Regions from separate parts of the Paenibacillus sp. JNU01 genome, predicted to be linked through region 3. Evidence: predicted binding sites of a transcription regulator. Region 3 holds the regulator's gene; each other region holds the start of a gene.

Region 1 (4,273 bases), 780 kb from region 3:
TCTACCTTGCCATCAGTTACACTCGAACGCAGTCGCAAAAAGCGGCTTGAACATGCACATCCATGGATTTTTAACAACGAAATTGCCTCGGTTGACGGAAACCCGGAGCCGGGAGATCTGGTCAATGTATTGAATCATCAAGGTCGCTATCTGGCGACAGGTTATTACAATCCCGCATCTCAGATCACGGTAAGGGTTGTAGCTTATCAACCCCTGAAGTCCGAACAGATGGATACGGCATTCTTTGTAGCGCGTTTTCGCGATTGCTTGCGTCATCGGGAACGTTTTATCCAGGATGGAGAAGCGTACCGTCTCGTTTATGGGGAAGCTGATTTTCTGCCCGGATTGATCGTTGACCGATTCGGTAGCATCCTCGTTGTACAGTTGCTTACACTTGGCATGGATCGTTGCCGTGAAGCCATCGTTCAAGCACTCATTGAAGTGATGCAGCCTGAAGGCATATATGAGCGCAGTGACGTCTCAATTCGTGAACTGGAAGGTTTGGAGCAGACCAAAGGTCCACTGTATGGAGAATGCCCAAGACATGTCACCGTTACCGAGAATGGACTACTCATTAAAGTCGATATCGTGGAAGGACAGAAGACAGGTTACTTCTTCGACCAACGTGAGAATCGTGCAGCGATCGAACCGCTTATGAAGGGTTGGGGCTATAAGAGTGGAATCACACTCCAAACGACTGAGCAGGACGGCACAGAGCAGCTCTTGCCTGTGAATAAAAGCGGTAAGGTAGTTACATTCCCTTATTGGGATGGTGCCACCGTACTGGAGTGCTTCTCACACACGGGCAGCTTCACGTTAAATGCTTGCAAATATGGAGCCAAGAAAGTGACTTGTCTTGATATATCGGAGCATGCCATTGAAAGTGCACGAACGAATGTCGAACTGAATGGTTTCACCGACCGTGTCGAATTCGTAGTTGCCGATGCATTCCAGTACTTGCGTGAACAAGTGAAAGGACTGGATGAACGTACTGCACGTGCGCGTGCTGGCGAACAAAAAGTAGATACTTCCAAAGCGCTTGCAGCTGGCGGTAAAACGTTTGATGTAGTGATCCTCGATCCCCCAGCGTTTGCCAAGACGAAATCAGCAGTCAAAGGCGCATGCCGTGGATATAAGGATATCAACCTGCAAGGAATGAAACTGGTCAATGAGGGCGGATATTTGGTAACCGCCAGCTGTTCATACCACATGCGTCCAGACCTCTTCCTGGATACGATTGCTGATGCAGCGGAAGATGCTGGCAAAGTGCTTCGTCTGATCGACTGGAAGGCAGCCGGTAAGGACCACCCGCAAATTTTGGGCGTGGATGAAGGACATTACCTCAAATTTGCTATTTTTGAGGTGCGCAGCAAAAAGAATTAGAGGAGTCTCTTTTTACTTTTTTTAATCCTTTCGTGAGATAAAGTGAAGTTTAAATGAATGATACTTTCGGTTAGAGTCCACAGTGTGAACAGCTGCGGGCTTTTTGCTGTTTTGCCGTGTTAACGGAGAGAATCTCCGGTTTTACCGAATAGTGGCAAACGTATGTTCCGAACCAAGTCAGATATGTTATACTGGGAATTAAAATCTTGTACGTGTGGTTTGGAGGATTAGACATGTCCGTTCGTTTTGTTATTGGCCGGGCAGGCAGCGGCAAAAGCTCGCTGATTACCCGGGAAATTACATCCTTACTTCAAAAGGAGCCGCAAGGTAAACCTTTGATTTTACTCGTTCCCGAACAGAGTTCCTTTCGAACAGAGCAGGCATTGGTGTCTTCTGGAGCAATTAAAGGTACCATGCGTGCAGAAGTGCTCGGCTTTCGCCGATTAGCTTACCGCATAATGCAGGAAGCAGGCGGTTCTGCTCGTATTCCAATCGGAGCCGAAGGCAAAAAGATGCTGCTCTATAAGGTCATCCAGCGTCGTAAGGAAGAATTGAAGCTGTTTGGTGCATCCGGCAGCCAGCTGGGTTTTATAGGCGAATTAAATGACTTATATAGTGAGTTTAAACGTTATGAAGTTGATCCATCTTTGCTGGAAGAAGGGTTGTCTGGAGGGTATACCTCATCCTCTTCGCCAATTCTGGAGGACAAGTTGCATGACTTGAATCTGATCTATCGTGACTATGAACAGGAACTGACCAATTTATATATTGATGATGAAGATACGTTGACCGAACTGACAGAGCGCCTGTCTGAAAGTACATTGCTGCAGGATGCTCAGATCTGGATTGATGGTTTTCAGGGATTCACGCCACAGGAGATGAGTGTGATCGGTCGCCTGATGTTGCAGTGCTCTTCCGTGACGATTGCACTGACATTGGATCGTCCATATGATCACGGCGCACTGCCTGGAGAACTGGAACTGTTCTATCCAACGGCAAGTGCCTATGCGCGTTTGAAAGGGATGGCTGAAGAACTGGGTGTACCGAGCGATATCACCGTGCTAGATTCGGAGATTCCACCTAGATACAAGGATCGTCCGGGACTTGCTCATCTGGAGGCTGGTTTTGACCGCCGAATTCGTTGGAAAGGTGATGGTACTGATTCAGGAATTCGCCTAGTTGCAGCGGAGAACCGACGAGCTGAGATGGAGGGAGCACTCCGTGAGATGCGGCGTCTGGCGCAAAACGAAGGTGCGCGTTATCGGGATATGGCAGTACTTGTTCGTCAGTTGGATACCTACGCTGATATAGCTGAACCGCTATTCAGGGACTATGGTGTACCTGTCTTTCTGGACCGCAGAAGAAATGAACTTCATCACCCATTATCCGAATTTATCCGTTCCGCACTGGATATTGTTCGGCGCCACTGGCGTTACGAGGATGTATTTCGCTGTGTCAAAACGGATCTGCTGCTTCCGCGTGATGGTTCCATCACTCGTGAAGATATGGACCAGCTTGAGAATTATGTGCTGGCTTGTGGTATTCATGGGTATCGCTGGACTGACGGCAAGCCGTGGAAGTATGTACCCAGCCTGTCGCTGGAAGACAATGGTCAGGATGGCCGTAGTCGTGGACGGGACCAAATGCTTTCTTTAATGGAGCGTTGTCGAGCGGTCATTACAGATGCCTTGGGTGCTTTTGAGAAACGGATGAAAAAAGCAAAGACAGCCAAAGCTCAATGCGAGGCACTATACAGACTGCTGGAAGAGGCCGAGATTCCATGGAAGCTGGAACAGATGTCTGCTGAAGCTAAGACTCAAGGTGACCCAGAACGGTCGAGAGAACATCGGCAGATATGGGGAGCTGTGCTGGATCTATTGGATCAGATGGTAGATATGATGGGCAATGAACGGTTGGATATCACTCTGTTTGCCGGGATGATTGAGACCGGATTAACGGAACTGAAGCTGGGTCTGGTACCACCCGCACTTGATCAGGTATTGGTTGGTTCCATGGACCGTACACGTCTTCAGGATATCAAATACGTATTTATCCTTGGTGCAGTTGATGGTGAATTGCCAGCTGTACCTCAGGATGATGGCGTATTAACGGAACTGGAGAGAGCGTTATTGACGGAAAGAGGTGTAGCGCTTGGACCAGGTGCAACGAGGCAAATGTTGGATGAACGTTTTCTGATCTATACGGCACTTACAGCGGCAAGCAACCAATTGTGGTTGAGTTACCCGGTTGCTGATGATGAGGGAAAAGCACTGCTTCCTTCCGAAATTGTCCGCCATGTACGGAAAATGTTTGGTCTACAAGAACAGCCATTGCTTGCCCAACCACCGGTTGTGAACTCGGAAGAATCCCATTGGTCGTATGTCACCCATCCGGGTCAGAGTCTGTCTGCGCTCATTGGACAATTGCGTAAATGGCGTCGCGGAGAAGACATCCCTGAAATGTGGTGGGCGGTCTACAATTGGCATGTATCTCAGGAGACAAGCAGACCTCAGCTGGAACGGTTGATGGGATCAATCTTTTATCGTAATCGGGCATTGCCACTACGTACAGCCACCAGTCGCAGACTGTATGGCACAGAGGTGAGGACGAGTGTTTCACGAATGGAGCGGTTCGTAGCTTGTCCGTTCTCCCATTTTGCCTCGCATGGGCTGCGTCTCAAAGAACGGCAATTGTACCGCCTTCAGGCTCCTGATATCGGACAGCTGTTTCATGCTGCACTAAGCCAGCTGGCTATGCGGTTGCGCGAAGAAAATCGTAGTTGGGGCAGTTTGACTCCAGACCAATGCCGTCAGGAAGCCGAGCAAACGGTGGAGCAGATTGCTCCACAGCTGCAAGGGGAGATTTTGTTAAGCACCAAGCGATACGGTTA
Region 2 (4,273 bases), 440 kb from region 3:
CGACCTGCCGCTACAGTACAGTTACGGAACCCTTCTGTCTCAAACACTGCTACCTTCCGTGAATTGTAGTCCATAACTTTCCTCCCCTCCACCCATTAAAATCCTCCGTTGTTCAACGGTGAGTCACCAATGTACTACTCTTATTCAACGTTGTATTATAATACTCCTGGCTGTCAAGATAACGGAACCATGCCGTGCTATCCAGACCATTCCTCTGAAGGATAAATTCTTGTTTCGGGTCGGAACAATATGGATAAATATGTCTATCTGTATGTAACTGAATCGTGAGTTCTCTCATTTTATATGGTTAATATGCCAATCACAAAATTTAAGACAAAAAATACCGACCCTTCAATTTCAAAGGTCGGTTTACCCAAAATCGGGAGAAGAAAACAATGGTTATAGCTGTATTATATCCACCCTATGCCGTTATATACCGTATTCTGCTCTAACTCTATGTTTATCTTGGCATATCAGTAATATCAACGCTCATATGTTCAGTAAGCATTAAGGTCACATCCACTTTCACTTTGCTCCATAATAGAGTCATTTTGTGAAGGTAACCTCTTACCGAATAATTTACTGTTAAACTCAGCTCGGATCTCTCCTCTTCAATGATTTTTATATGATGTTCCTTTAAACTTTGTTTTGACTTGTACATCTCTAAAGCAATTTTCTTTTGAGTACCGTCCAGGTAATCAATATACACCGATTTCATCTTAAAGTTTGAAGCGTATATTTTATGCTTATCTACCTCCAGAGCACCTAAAAGATACGGAAGCTCAACCAGCCTCTTGACGAGTGCAAGTTCCTCAGAAGTTTGTCTCACCGTACACACCTCCTCCTTCTTCAAACTTTACAGTGACCAGTTGATCAAAATCGACCCATTCAAATCCATTATCCATTTCAATTTTTATTTTTTTTCCAAAGGCACTGACTGAAGTGACGATCCCGTGTATATACCGATTGCCTGACTCATGAAATACTTCAAAGGTGGCTTGCAACGTATAGTTGAGGGACATATCTATATGTTGAGCAATAATCTCCCACTCATCTTCATGAATCAGAGGTTTCGCTTGAACATGAATTTGAGTACGATGCTGTATAATTCGTTCTTTATGTTGTGGAAGCATCATGCGGCTCGATTCCCATAATCCATTGGCCTCCAGTTTTTTGCTCATTTGTAATGCCCCCCAATTTTAGATGCTCGATCGATCGCTTGGCCCGCAGCCGTAATGGAGCTCGCTCGAAGAATGGCAATGTCGCCATATCGATCCTTGATGTTGTCCATCACCTGATCAATGGCTCGTTTCTGCTCTTGATCATCGAAGAAAGATAGTTGATATGTATCCGCATTGGATAATTGAGATAGGGATACGCCTACACGGCGCACAGGTTGCCCATCCCAATGTTGATGGAATATGCGTTTGGCTATTTTGCACACATCAACGGTTATGTTTGTAGGATCAGACAGTTTAACCTGCCTGTGAAAACCCGTTGGGTGATCAAAATCTGCTCCCGATACACTCACAGATATGACACTACCCATCAGCCCCTTTTTACGGGCTCTTCTGCACACTTCTGTACAGATATCGAGAATAACCACTTCAATCTCCCATGCTTCTGTGAAATCTCTGGGCAGGGTCATTCCGTTTCCGATATCCTTTTGTGTATTGTGTGTGTTGACCGTTACCGGCGAATTGTCGAGTCCATTGGCAACCCTCCAGATGACTTCTCCATTAACACCCCATTTGCTTCTTAATTTGGAAAGAGGCGTATTCGCCAGGTCTTTAATGGTTCGGATACCCATCTTCCAGAGATGTTTTTCCATTCTTGAGCCAATCCCCCACATATCGCGGATGGGCTTATCTCCAATGTGAAGATGTAACTCCTCTTTCTTTAAGTGAAAAATGCCACCTTCCGCTTTTTTAGCAATCATATCGCAGCACAATTTACTGATAATTTTGTTTTCACCAATGCCCGCTCTGGCGTAAACCCCTGTTTCGTTATAGATTTTGTCTTGAATTTGTTTGGCCAAATCGATTGGATCATTACCAAATAAATGCATAGACCCTGTAAAATCAGCGAATAATTCGTCTATACTGTATGGCTCAACCAGATCGGTGAATTCCTCAATAATGGACATAATTTGGGTGGAAACTTCAATGTATTCTTGCATGTGAGGTCTGACAATGATCAGTTCAGGGCACTTCTGAAGAGACTGCCAGAGTGGTTCTGCGGTAGATACCCCCTTAGCTTTGGCTAATGGACAAGCGGCAAGAATAATGCCAGAACGTCTTGCTGGATCGCCTGCAACGGCGAGAGGTCTATTTTTGTATTGGGGCATTTTTGCCTTTTCGACTGAAGCATAAAAACTCTGCATATCAATGAGCATGATGGTTCGCTGCTTAGTCCACACTGAAATCACTCCTGTACATTTAAGAACGTATGTTTGTATATATTATAAACCGAACATGTGTTCCTTATGCAAGAGGTAAATATTTATATTTGGCATAGGACCAAGTGAAGGATTCAGATCATACTAGGTTACGCTCGCAAAAAAAGCCGCTAAATTAGCGACTTCAACGAGAACATTCTTATCCTTTATGAAATTTCCAGATGCAATAGCGGGAACGGATTACCAGAACCATCGAATTCGGAGCGTCCGATCTGTACAAACCCCATTTTGCTATAGAATTGTGCAGCTCCAGGATTCTGTTCGTTGACATCCACCTTCAGGTGGCGTCCTTTGATCTTGACAGTATGTTCGATCAGCAGACGACCAACTCCCTGTCCATGCTGACTTGGATCGACGAATAACATCTCAATAAAGTTATCTTGCAACCCGATAAAACCGACAGGCTGATGTTCTTTATCTAGAGTTTCCCACACCTCGACTTGCCGTTCCTGTAATACTTTGCTTACCACATCCCGATAGAATTGAATGTGTTGTTCCTCCAAAAATGAATGTGTTGCTCGAACAGCTCTCTCCCAAATCTGAACCAGTCGTTCCTGATCTTGCTCCCGATATGACACAATATCCATCTCAATCTCTCCATCTCTCTTTAGGGCGTGTCTCAAAACTCGCTGAAGTGCATCTTTCACCGCCTTTTCGCCCCCTGCTGCGTCACTTTCCCTTGACGTGCCCCGGCACGCCTGCAGAAAACTTTCTTGCTTGGAACGAAAATTCGGCAAAATCTGCTCCCTTCGGAGTTTTCAGACACGCCCTAGTTAATTTAAATCACTGTTTCTTGCTTAGCTTTTCAATAGCCAGTTCTTCCTCTGTTACGAAGAATATATCGTTCCCCATGTTGCTTTCATAGATAAAATCTCGAAGACTTTTGCTAGTATAACCGGAAAAATCACCAATGATCGCAATTTTGGTCTGGTAATTGATGAACTTTTGCAACACTTCACCTGCCAGCCGTGTTTTCAGATCAAAAAACACTTCACTGACAGCAGATTTGTTAACTATAATACGGTGACAATCGGCTTCATATCGAACCGTAGCCATAAGATCGATAGCGGATTGAACATCGGTAATTAATTCTTCATCACTCGTAACGTAAGCAATAGATACTCCATTTTCATTTATTTTTCTGATATTCATGTCTTCTTTTCCCTCATTCCTTATATTGAAGAACCCAATATCTTGATCCAGGTTCACCTTCTTCTACAATAGCTTTCCAGCCTTGCTTTTTATAAAATGTGAGTGCTTTATGATTATCCGAGACACATTTTAATGTGACAGGCGTTCCCAGTTCGACCACGGATTGCTGAAGTAACTGCTTTCCCACCCCTTTGCCGGCAGCACTTGGGTGCACAAACAAATTATGAATAAAGCGGTCAGGTACATATAGTGACGCAAATCCAAGTACTTGATCGTTGTCCTCTGCCAAAAGAATCTGTTCTTCCGATGTATCCCGGTCAAAATCTTCTAGACTCATCTCATCGGCATTGGCCCAGTGAAAGCTCTCCCGCCGGGAATCCAAATAAATATGTCTCAATTGTGGATAGTCTGCAATACGGGCTTCTCTAATGATCATCCGATCATTCCCCCATTTCCTCTGTGTCATCAATGTCGTTGTTACCTGGAGCCGATCTTTACCATTTGTTTGGCCTGCACACGACCTGCCTGTAACAAGTCATCACTGAACTTCGCATCACTAACTGCCCGTGCCAGTGCAACGGTACCTACCATACTGCTTACCAACGCATAACCATCAGCGGTATTCATCCCAGCCATAGTTGTAATAAACGCGATAAAACGTTG
Region 3 (4,273 bases):
TCATCTACCCCTTTATGCAATAATTACTTATCGATCGTTTCCACGGTGATCTGGTGTGCTTTTGCAAACTTCAGCAAACGTTCTGCAATCGCATCTGTATCGTAACGGTTCAATAACTTGGTGAACACCCATCTTTTCCCGCGACTTTTATGTTCGATAACAACTGTGCCTGGTTCAATTCTGAATTTGACAATATCTTCAACCCCGATTGAACGTTCACGATTACCCTTTGTTGTTATAATCCGATTACTGCTGATCTTGATGTATGGACGACGAAGCATGAAGATGACTGCCAAAAATACGTAAAGCAGCATCGTCACCCAGTCCCAGGTTGTCATCGGAGCTTGCACAAGGAACGTGCTCATAAACAGATACAAAAAGGCGAGACCGATCAAAAATATAGGGAACAAAAGGCTACGTCCCTTAAAGACTTCTTCACCTGGTGTACCTGTGATTGGCTGACCACTTTTTTTGCGTTGCTGATTTAACTGCTTGGAATTTTTCTTAACCGTTCTCTCGAACGAACGCGACATGAGAATCCCCCTTATGTGTCTTTGTATCGGCTTACATAACTGTAAACCAACATTTCCCCCTATAAATTGCATACTCAGAATAACAGGAAGAAACCTAAATATCATAATGATATCATTAGGTTTCGTTAGTGTTTGAGTTTGCCTTGGTGGCCTTTGTCATTCTCATCATCAACAATCTCAATGGTATCCAGTTGTTGTCTGAAATTGCTGCGAATATTACTCAAATAAATCTCTCTTAGCTCGGCACGTTCAGCAAGTTCTTCCTCCGACAATCCAGTGGACTTTTGCTTACGAGCCAATTCGTTAATACGTGCTACCAGACTATCTATATCCAAGCTTGTCCCCTCCAAAAATACAAAGTCATATTAACTTTGCCATGATAAAGGCTGCTTGTCAAGCTGACACGCGTTAACTCTCATTGATGTGCATTTATTCTGCGAATTGCGGTAGAGTTAGTACTTGTCCCACTTGGATCGAAGTCGCTTGAAGTTGATTCACTTTCTTAATTGCTTCTATATATATACGTGTATCCATATTAGTCGGTTTATGTTCCAAAGAAATACTCCATAATGTTTCCCCTTGTGAAACGGCTATCTTTCCTCCAGGCAGAACATCATTCTCATTGCCAGCAAATACCGTTAATACAGTGCTACATCCAATAAATATAATCAAAGAAGTGATGGCTACCTTTAATATCCATGAAGAAATCTTGAAACGCGCTAAAACCTTCTTGTAGTTCCCTATGTTAGACTTCACCAGTTCCGAATTCATCGGTTCATAAATACTTTGATAAGTTGAATATCTCATTAAATACCCGCCTCCAAACGTTTGTTCCTATCTGTTGAAATCAATATAACACGAACACTTGTTTTGTTCAATAGATTTTTAGAACAATTGTTCGCTTGTTTTTTGAAGGAGAAATATCTTAATTCAAACCCTTCTGCGAAGCATTTGCAGTATTCTGCTCTGACTTTTGGATAAATTCGGTTCTATAAGTTAAAAAACACTGATTATATGCCATTTTATTTAGAACTTATGTTTGTACGAACGGAGGTTCTATGTTATAATTTTCCCAAACGTTACTAAAATGGGGTTGATACGGTATGTCGAAGATATCCAGCAGGCAGCAGGCAATTCTGGAATTTATACGAAATGAAGTCCGGTTGAAGGGGTATCCTCCTTCCGTACGGGAAATTGGTGAAGCTGTTGGACTGGCTTCCAGCTCAACAGTACATGGACATTTGGATCGCCTGGAGAAAAAAGGTTTGATCCGACGCGACCCTACCAAGCCAAGAGCCATTGAGCTTTTGAGCCAGGAAGAATCTGAGCATTCTCATCAATTTGCTCATAGCGTTGCACGTATTCCTGTCGTTGGTAAGGTTACAGCCGGGGTTCCAATTACTGCAACCGAGAACATTGAAGACTACTTCCCTCTTCCTACACATTATGTAGGTGAACAGAAAGTGTTTATGCTTTCGGTAGTCGGAGATAGTATGGTGGAAGCAGGAATCGTTAACGGAGATTACGTTATTGTCCGTCAACAGCAAACTGCTGATAACGGTGATATCGTAGTGGCAATGACTGAAGACGATGAAGCTACAGTGAAAACGTTCTATAAAGAGAAAGATCATATTCGCCTTCAACCGGAGAATGCGACTTTCGAGCCTTTACGTTTGAAACACGTTAGTATTCTGGGTAAAGTCATTGGCCTTTTCCGAGATATTCATTAATATCTAACCTGAGTAACAAAACTAGATGCAATACACTGAAATACAAAAAGAGGTTGCCCTGATGAACAGGACAACCTCTTTTTATGTTTATATTGTTTTATCGGATAATTATTCGCTGCGTTTCAGAACACTCTTGTGATGCGAGAACACATCAAAGCTCTGTTGTCCGTGATATGAGCCCATACCACTCTCTCCTACACCACCAAACGGAAGATAATGCGAAGTCATATGAGAAAGCGTGTCATTAATACATCCCCCACCGAAGGAAACTTGATTCAGCACCTGATCCTGTAGTTGCTCATCCTGTGTGAAGAGATATAGTGCCAATGGTTTTGGCCGGCGAACAATCTCATCCAGCACGGGATTCAGGTCGCTGTACGTAAATACGGGAAGAATCGGACCAAAGATCTCTTCTTGCATGACAGGTGAATCCCAGTTCACATCTCCAAGTACAGTCGGCTCAATCAGCAACTGCTCACGCACAGACCGTCCACCTATCAGCGTTTTGCCATCTGTAAGAAATTTCGACAACCGATCAAAGTTACGCGCGTTGACAATATGTGGGAAATCAGCATTCTGTAACACATCATCCCCAAATTTATCTTTGACCTCTGCGCCAATCAGATTAATTAATTCGTCATGAACTTGTTCATGCACAAGCAAGTAATCCGGAGCAACACATGTTTGCCCTGCATTCAGGAACTTACCACGAACAATACGCTGAGCCACCAGCTTCAGATCTGCGTCACTATGGACAATAGCAGGACTCTTACCACCTAATTCAAGAGTTACAGGAGTCAGGTGCTCCGCAGCTGCCTTCATAACAATGCGACCAACACCCGTACTACCTGTGAAGAAAATATAATCAAACTTCTCTTTCAACAATGCTGTGCTGGCTTCGACTTCCCCTTCCATAACGGCAATATACTCCTGAGGGAAGATCTCCTGAATAAGATCATACGTCAGACGAGATACGGCTGGTGTTAATTCAGAAGGTTTGATAACTGCACAGTTACCGGCTGCAATTGCTCCAATCAGTGGACCAAACGCCAGTTGGAAAGGATAGTTCCAAGGTGCAATAATAAGAGCCACTCCGTATGGTTCAGGGTAAATGGTGCTCACCCCATCCGGCATAGCCGAATTAGTTGGGACTTGTTTTGGCGCAGCCCATTCCTCCAGATGTTCTAATGCAAAATCCAATTCACCCAGAACAATGCGAATCTCGGAACCGTAAGCTTCCGCCTCGGATTTGTTCAGATCCACCCGAAGTGCATCTTGTATCCGTTGCTGATACTTTTCGATTCCTTTTCTAAGCTGTTGAAGTGCATTAATCCGATACTCGATATTTTTAGTTTGTCCTGTATAAAAAAATGTACGTTGTTCTGTCACCAATTGTTTTGCCTGATCCATATTAACATCTCCAATTAATTATTTAAAATTAAATTGCTCAAAATTCAATTAAAGTATACCTCTTCTATATGAAACTATCAACATAATATTGAAACATTAATTTGAAAATTTCTGAAATTTGGTAGGCGTTTCAAGATATGAGAAAGCTACCCTTTTTTTTATGTAAGTGTTCGACTATAGCGAATTATTGGGTATTATTAGAATTCATCTTTATTTCTCCAGAAGATTATATGTACTGAGATCTAAAGAGATGGATGTAGCCTTGTAAATCTTACGCAATGTCAACATAGAGATCATATGTCCTAATTGCCGATAACTCTGCGGACGTGGAGAAGTAATTTCTCTAATTCAATGACTTGTGGTTTTGTGTTGGTTTTGTTTGCATAGTAAACAAAGAAGCCGGCCTATTTTTGAATCTTTTACTCGAATGTATCACGAAATTTTCTCTTTTCCATGTTCTTAATGGATAGTGTGCGCTACGCTTCTACTACTCCTCTATAATCAAATACTAGATAGGTACCCGAACCTACATAAGACTACCGGGAGGAAATCATTTTTCATATCTTAATGTCTTATATGTATATTTATCTTATTATCACC

The links. The regulator LexA, encoded in region 3, represses DNA repair genes until DNA is damaged. The targets are predictions, from matches to a motif close to CGAACATATGTTCG.
Region 1: a site for LexA is predicted at 1,539-1,552, ahead of addB (helicase-exonuclease AddAB subunit AddB). Genes of this name have one in related genera too.
Region 2: a site for LexA is predicted at 2,442-2,455, ahead of NLBNIHML_RS03050 (DNA polymerase IV). Genes of this name have one in related genera too.

What each region holds. Positions count from the first base shown of each region.
Region 1 is NZ_CP169723.1:1,971,966-1,976,238, reverse strand. Features, by position in the region: gene NLBNIHML_RS08540 (class I SAM-dependent rRNA methyltransferase) at 7-1,383, shown strand; gene addB (helicase-exonuclease AddAB subunit AddB) at 1,617-4,273, shown strand, end outside.
Region 2 is NZ_CP169723.1:753,333-757,605, reverse strand. Features, by position in the region: gene NLBNIHML_RS03065 (RCC1 domain-containing protein) at 1-74, opposite strand, end outside; gene NLBNIHML_RS03060 (YhjD family protein) at 461-829, opposite strand; gene NLBNIHML_RS03055 (YolD-like family protein) at 813-1,181, opposite strand; gene NLBNIHML_RS03050 (DNA polymerase IV) at 1,178-2,395, opposite strand; gene NLBNIHML_RS03045 (acetyltransferase) at 2,605-3,051, opposite strand; gene NLBNIHML_RS03040 (DUF4180 domain-containing protein) at 3,242-3,610, opposite strand; gene NLBNIHML_RS03035 (GNAT family N-acetyltransferase) at 3,624-4,046, opposite strand; gene NLBNIHML_RS03030 (TetR/AcrR family transcriptional regulator) at 4,088-4,273, opposite strand, start outside.
Region 3 is NZ_CP169723.1:1,194,709-1,198,981, forward strand. Features, by position in the region: gene NLBNIHML_RS04920 (hypothetical protein) at 24-533, opposite strand; gene NLBNIHML_RS04925 (DUF896 domain-containing protein) at 659-868, opposite strand; gene NLBNIHML_RS04930 (LysM peptidoglycan-binding domain-containing protein) at 963-1,340, opposite strand; gene lexA (transcriptional repressor LexA) at 1,637-2,263, shown strand; gene NLBNIHML_RS04940 (aldehyde dehydrogenase) at 2,372-3,673, opposite strand.